DNA from 2 places in the Limosilactobacillus vaginalis genome. Region 2 is predicted to be linked to the other one. Evidence: predicted binding sites of a transcription regulator. Region 2 holds the regulator's gene; the other holds the start of a gene.

Region 1 (3,425 bases), 900 kb from region 2:
ATCATTAATGTAGGAAGTAGAACCATTAGGCGCAACCGCTAACCGATATTCATTGTAAAGTCCATCAGCCATAACGTCATCCTTTAGCTTCTTCCAGTCATCAATCGTTGGGATATGGATGTTCGCAAAAAGCTTCTTAACAAGGTCAGACTTAGGACCCCAATCCTTACTTACGTACTTATCAAAGTATGAACCATCGGCGTACTTGCTCTTTTCAAAATTATGGAACGTTTCGTGGCGTTCCTTTGCAATTTCATTAGAAGCAACTAGTGACCAGTAATTAAGTAGCATGAAGTAAACGCTAGTGAATTCAACAGCAACCGGACTTCCATATTGGATATGATTCTTGGCCAAGTAGCCATGAAGTCCCATTGCCCCAAGTCCGATTGAGTGACTAAGCTCATTTCCCTTTTTGATTGAAGGAACCACGTCAAGACTTTCTACGTCACTGATCCGTGTTAGACCGCGAACAATTGCGCGAATTGAACGGCCAAAATCTGGTGTATTCATCATATTGGCAATATTAGTAGAACCTAAGTTACAGCTAATGTCAGTACCAAGAGTCTCGTAGCTTTGATCATCGGCAACAATGGATGGGGTTTGAACCTGGGCAATTTCAGAGCAGAGGTTGCTCATCACGATTTTACCGTCAATTGGATTGTCACGGTTAACGGTGTCAATGTTGATAATGTAAGGGTAGCCAGATTCTTGTTGAAGCTTACTGATTTCATCTTCGAGGTCACGGGCATTCACTTTCTTTTTGTGAATCTCATCGTTAGCAACCATATTATCGTATTCTTCGGTAATATCAACATAGGAGAATGGTTTGCCGTATACCCGTTCTACATCGTAGGGGCTGAAAAGGTACATATCTTCATCTTTTTCAACCAATTCATAGAACTTATCAGGAACAGTAACTCCAAGAGAGAGGGTCTTTAACCGAATCTTTTCGTCAGCATTTTCCTTTTTAGCACCTAGGAATTCAATAATATCCGGGTGGAAGACGCTAAGGTAAACAACCCCGGCACCTTGACGCTGACCTAGCTGATTAGAGTAGGAAAAACTATCCTCTAACAATTTCATTACCGGGACAACCCCACTAGCAGCATTTTCGATTTTCTTAATTGGGGAACCTGCTTCACGAAGATTGCTCAGATTGATTCCCACACCGCCACCAATCTTAGAAAGCTGGAGCGCAGAATTGATTGTTCGACCGATAGTGTTCATGTTATCCGTTGGCTGAATGGCAAAGCATGAAACGAACTCTCCCCGCCGTTTCCGACCAACGTTCAAGAAGGTAGGGGTTGCTGGTTGATAGCGTTGATGAATAATCTCATCAGCCAGGATCATTGCTAGCTCTTCATCTCCATTCGCTAAGTAAAGGGCGTTCATTGCAACCCGGTCAATATAGTTTTCAAGGTAATATTCCTTGTCATTAGTCCGCAGAGCATATTGGGCATAGAATTTGTAAGCGGCCATAAATGAATGAAAATGAAAATTTTGTTGCTTTAAGTAGTCGTATAACTTTTCAATAAAAGCATCACTATACTTATCCATAAAGCCGTCTTCAATGTAGTCATTGTCTTCTAACCACTTATAGCGAGCGGTCACGGAAGCAAATTGCTTGGTATTAGGCTTTACGTTATTCTCAATAAAGTCTTTGAGAGCAGCTTGATCCTTATCTAACTGGATTTTGCCATCCTTGGGAATATTAACCTCATTGTTAAGGTCATAGTACTTAACTTGTGTTAAATCAATATCAGATAGTGCCATGTTTATTCTCACTTTCTATCATTTTTTAAAATAGCGAATAAAAAAAGCGGTTGCGATAAAAAATACTTTCTATCACTAACCACTCTAAAATCACCAAATTCCGGTATAAATTGATGAATTTTGAATAGTCCTTGCGATTAGATTAAATTGCTTGAGTTAATTTGTTTAATTCGTCAGGACGGAAACCAGAAAAGGCATTACCATTTGGTAACTTAACAACTGGTGTTGCCATGAAACCTTCTGACTTTAAACTGTTAATAAATTCTGGTTGTTCATCAATATTATGTTCAACGAAATTAATGTTGTGGGCTTTTAAGAATTTCTTAGTCATTTTGCATTGGATGCAGTTATTTTTAGAAAACACAGTAACCATTTTGATCCCCTCACTCGTCTTATTTGATGTTTTCTAGTATAGCGATCTTATGTAAAAAATCAATGAAAAAGTGCTATATATTGTGTGACTTTAAATAGTGAAACACAATATATAGCACATGAGGTGGGCAATTATGTATGTGAAACTTTTTGATTTATTTCTTGATAAATGATAGATTGATCAACAAACTAATATTATACACTTGAAAAGAGAAATTTAACATAAATTAAAGGAGAATTTTTACGATGAAGGAAAGAGTAACAGTTCCCCGAGAAGAACAAGTAAAGTTTATGCGAGCGGCCATTGCTGAAGCAAAAAAAGCAGCGTTGCTAGATGAAGTTCCTATTGGTGCAGTAGTGACCTATCAAGGGAAAATTATAGGACGCGGCCATAACATGCGAGAAAAATTTCAGGACGTGACTTATCATGCAGAAATGCTAGCAATTATGGAGGCCTGTTCCTACCTTCATAGTTGGCGCCTTGAAGATTGTGATCTATACGTTACTCTTGAGCCGTGCATGATGTGTAGCGGAGCAATTGTAAACGCGCGAATCAGAAATGTCTTTTACGGGGCAACTGATCCTAAGGCGGGAACAGTCGATAGTTTATATCATTTACTTGGTGATGACCGATTAAATCATCAGGCTTATGTGACTGCTGGCGTTCTTGGTGAACAGTGTAGTCAAATGTTAAAGGATTTTTTCCGGGCAGTGCGGAAAAAACGTAAACTGGCCCGAAAAAAGAAAAAGACTAGTAATTCTAAATAAAATGTTGTATGATGATATTTGCCGTAAGGCCTTAGAGCAAGGGTATGCTTACGAACCGTGTCAGGTCCGGAAGGAAGCAGCACTAAGTTTGATGTATCTTGTGCTCTAAGTTTTTTAAGAAATTAACCGTGAGGTCGGGATACTATTTCCTGGCCTCTTTAATTTTATAATTGAAAATTTTATTTATCTTAAATTCGGTTCAAATGATTTTTCTTTTGATAAAAGCTAGTATAATATTAAGCAGCATTAAAATTACGGAAAGGAAGCTGATTAATGAGTTACCAGGCATTATATCGTGTATGGCGTCCACAGCGGTTTGACGATATGGTTGGTCAACAAGTTGTTACCCGGACACTCAAAAACGCCATTATTACTCACCAAATTAGTCATGCCTACCTCTTCGCTGGGCCGCGGGGTACTGGGAAGACTTCTGCGGCTAAGATTTTCGCCAAGGCTGTTAATTGCCACCACTCTCAAGATGGTGAACCATGTAATGAATGTGATACTTGTAA
Region 2 (3,425 bases):
AGTTGAAACGGTTCGTCGTGGATTATTAAAGATCGCTGCAGGGCGGAAGATCAATGGGATTGATGTTCACTATGGTAAGACAATCACTAATGATGTTGAACAATTTCGGCAGTCGTTGATTGGTCAGACGCTCGAAACTGTTGACCGTCGTGGCAAATACCTTCTTTTTCGTTTTAGCAATCACTTAACAATGGTTTCACATTTGCGAATGGAGGGCAGCTATTACACACAGCCAGTCGATGCTCCAATTGATAAGCATACCCACGTTGTTTTTAAATTTACTGACGGCACAGAACTCTGCTATCGCGATACCCGAAAATTCGGCCGGATGACACTGGTAAAAACAGGGGATGAGATGACTGTTGGCGGGTTAAAGACAATTGGTCCCGAGCCGACTGCGGCTGATTTTAAGATTGATTATTTTAAGAGAATTTTGCAACGGAGCCGCGGGAAAATAAAGCCTTTTTTACTTAATCAGCGACACGTTGCTGGTTTAGGAAATATTTATGTTGATGAAGTCCTTTGGATGAGCAAAATTAATCCTGAACAACCGGCTAATACCCTTACTGATAAGCAGATTCAAACTCTGCATGACAACATTATTCAAGAATTATCAAGGGCAATTGAATACAAAGGGACAACTGTTCATACCTTTAAGAATGCGTTTGGCGATGCTGGAGCATTTCAGGAGCAGTTAAACGCATATGGTCATGGTGGCGATCACTGTCCGCGATGTGGTACCAAAATGGTGAAAATAAAAGTTAATCAACGGGGAACCACATTTTGTCCACATTGCCAACCGCTATTGGAGAGTGAAAATGACTAAGTTAATTGGACTAACCGGTGGAATTGCAACTGGTAAATCAACCGTTAGTACTTTGCTAAGGCTGAGCGGGTATCCGGTAATTGACGCGGATCAACTTGTTCGTCAGCTGCAAACGGCACATTCAAAAGGATTAGAACGGTTGACAGCAGTGTTTGGTAGTGGAATTCTGAATGCTGACCAGACGTTAAATCGACAGGCACTGGGTTCCCTTGTCTTCAGTGATCAAACTAAACTAGCTAAGTTGAATATGGTAATGCAGCCACTGATTCGTGATGAGATTTGGCGACAGGTAAAGAACTACCAAAAGCAACAAATCCCGTATGTCATTTTAGATGCCCCGCTCCTGTTTGAGGAAAACTATGCTGATGAATGTGACCTGGTTGTAGTTGTTGCTACTGATCATCAAATTCAGGTTCAACGGCTGATGAAACGAAATGGTTATTCGCAAGCTGAGGCAGAGCAGCGTATTGACTCTCAGATGCCATTAGCAGAGAAAAAACGATTGGCTGATATTGTAATTGATAATAACGGGAGTAAGGAAGAATTAAAGCGCCAAGTTGCTGGATTAATTGATCAGATGCATAATAATAGGTTATGATAAAATGAAAACTATTTAATAGTAAGCAAGGAGGAAGGCCAGATGCGTTGTCCACACTGTCATAAAAACGGTTCGCGTGTTGTTGATAGTCGGCCAAGTGAAGATGGCACTTTTATTAGACGACGTCGGGAATGCATTCACTGTGGTTTCCGTTTTACCACTTTTGAACGGTATGAAGAAACTCCATTATTAGTGATAAAGAAAGACGGAACACGACAAGAATTTAGTCGTCAAAAGATTTTAAACGGGATTGTTAGATCAGCGGAAAAACGTCCTGTTAGCATGGAACGGCTAACAAAAGTAACTGATAAAATTGAAAAAGAGGTTCGTAGCCTTGGCGAAAATGAGGTTTCCAGTCAGGTAATCGGTAAATTTGTCATGCAAGAATTAAAAGATGTTGACGAAATTGCCTACATTCGTTTTGCAAGTGTTTACCGTCAATTCAAGGATGTTGATGCGTTTATGAACGAGTTGGAATCCATGATGAAAAATAATAAGAAGTAAAGGGGAACGAGGCCATAATGACTAAAAGCAAATCAATATTTGATCCAGGGGCTGGATATATTGTTACTGCTAGCCACCAATGGTCGAATTTCAATGAAGATGTTTTTGAACTTTTTTATCAACCAATATTAGGAACCGCTGCATTTGCGATGTTTCATGCCTTGAGAACGCAATTAAACGAAAAACCAGCAATTAGTGACCGGCGCCTCCAGTCTCAATTGCTAGTTCAGCTTAATGCGGGACAGCAGACAGCTGAAGAAGGTATTCAACGATTGGAAGCCACGGGAATGCTGCGGACTTTTACCCAAACTGATCAGCTTGGTGATTTATTCGTTTATGAACTTCAGCCAACGCTTACACCAGCTGAGTTTATTGATGATAATCTCCTTAGTATTCTGTTGTTAGAGGCTGTTGGTGAGGCGCGCTTTAAGGAGCTTGGTGAGTTTGCTAATCGTTTTACCTTAGTAGGTCACCCAGCAGCACTCAAAGAAATTACCCATAACTTCTTTGATGCTTTTCATGTTGATGATCAGCGGATTACACGTTTGCCGACAGAAATTACCACTACTCGTGAAAAAATAGTTAGTGAGAAGAAGGCAAAAGGAGAGTTAGTTAATGTTGATTTTGACTGGCCGACGCTAGTGCAATTCTTGAAAAATCAGCCCATCACCGAAAAAGATCTGAGTAGTAACCGTGACTTAATAGAAGTTGAGCACCAGCTTTATGGGATTGATGAGCCAACAATGGCCCGACTGATTACTCAATCAACTGATTTGACAACAAGTAAAATTCGTCCACAGCGACTTAAACAAATTATAGCTGGGAAATACCGGGTAGATGCTAAACAACCTGTCAAAGAAAAAGTTAGTGAAGAAAAAAGTAAAACTACACTTTCGCAGGAAGAACAGCAGTTAATTGAAACATGTAAGTACTATGCACCGGTTACATTTCTTCAACAGTTAAAACAACAGATGGGTGGCTTCGTGACTTCAGGAGAACGGGCAATTATTCGGAGCCTAATTCAGGAACAGCAACTAGATGCTGGAGTTGTTAATATTCTTTCATGGTATGTGATTGCTTCGCTTAAACGGCCAACACTGCAAGCGAATTATGTGAATGCTATTGCTAATAACTGGATGCGTGCAGGAGTGGCGACCGCTGAAGAAGCGCTTGCCCATATCCATGAGTTTAACGATAAAAAAGCCCAGAAACGTACTAGTCGCCACGCAAACTATTACCGCCAGCGAACCACCACTGTTCGTGAAAAGATGCCAGCATGGGCTAATGAGGATGAACAGCAAATCAAGAAGTCAACACCAGAACAATTAGATCGGCTTCGTCAGCGGTTAGCAAGGCGAAAGAAATCGGTCGGTTCTGAAGGGGATGAAAGTAAATGAAATCATTGAGTAAAACAATGAAAGAGATTATGAAAAGCCAAAATTTTGGTTCTGCTTATGAGCAAATGATTAATCAGGTCCTGAATGATCCGGAAGTTGC

The links. Region 2 encodes NrdR, which represses ribonucleotide reductase genes. Its sites were predicted from a motif close to ACACNATATATNGTGT; they were not measured.
Region 1: nrdH (glutaredoxin-like protein NrdH) is a predicted target of NrdR. The motif match lies at 2,217-2,232, and genes of this name have one in related genera.

The regions. Positions count from the first base shown of each region.
Region 1 is NZ_CP104399.1:360,096-363,520, forward strand. Features, by position in the region: gene nrdE (class 1b ribonucleoside-diphosphate reductase subunit alpha) at 1-1,773, opposite strand, end outside; gene nrdH (glutaredoxin-like protein NrdH) at 1,916-2,146, opposite strand; gene tadA (tRNA adenosine(34) deaminase TadA) at 2,392-2,913, shown strand; RNA gene ffs (signal recognition particle sRNA small type) at 2,936-3,033, shown strand; gene dnaX (DNA polymerase III subunit gamma/tau) at 3,187-3,425, shown strand, end outside.
Region 2 is NZ_CP104399.1:1,262,171-1,265,595, reverse strand. Features, by position in the region: gene mutM (DNA-formamidopyrimidine glycosylase) at 1-826, shown strand, start outside; gene coaE (dephospho-CoA kinase) at 819-1,424, shown strand; gene nrdR (transcriptional regulator NrdR) at 1,467-1,928, shown strand; gene N4627_RS06345 (replication initiation and membrane attachment family protein) at 1,946-3,325, shown strand; gene dnaI (primosomal protein DnaI) at 3,322-3,425, shown strand, end outside.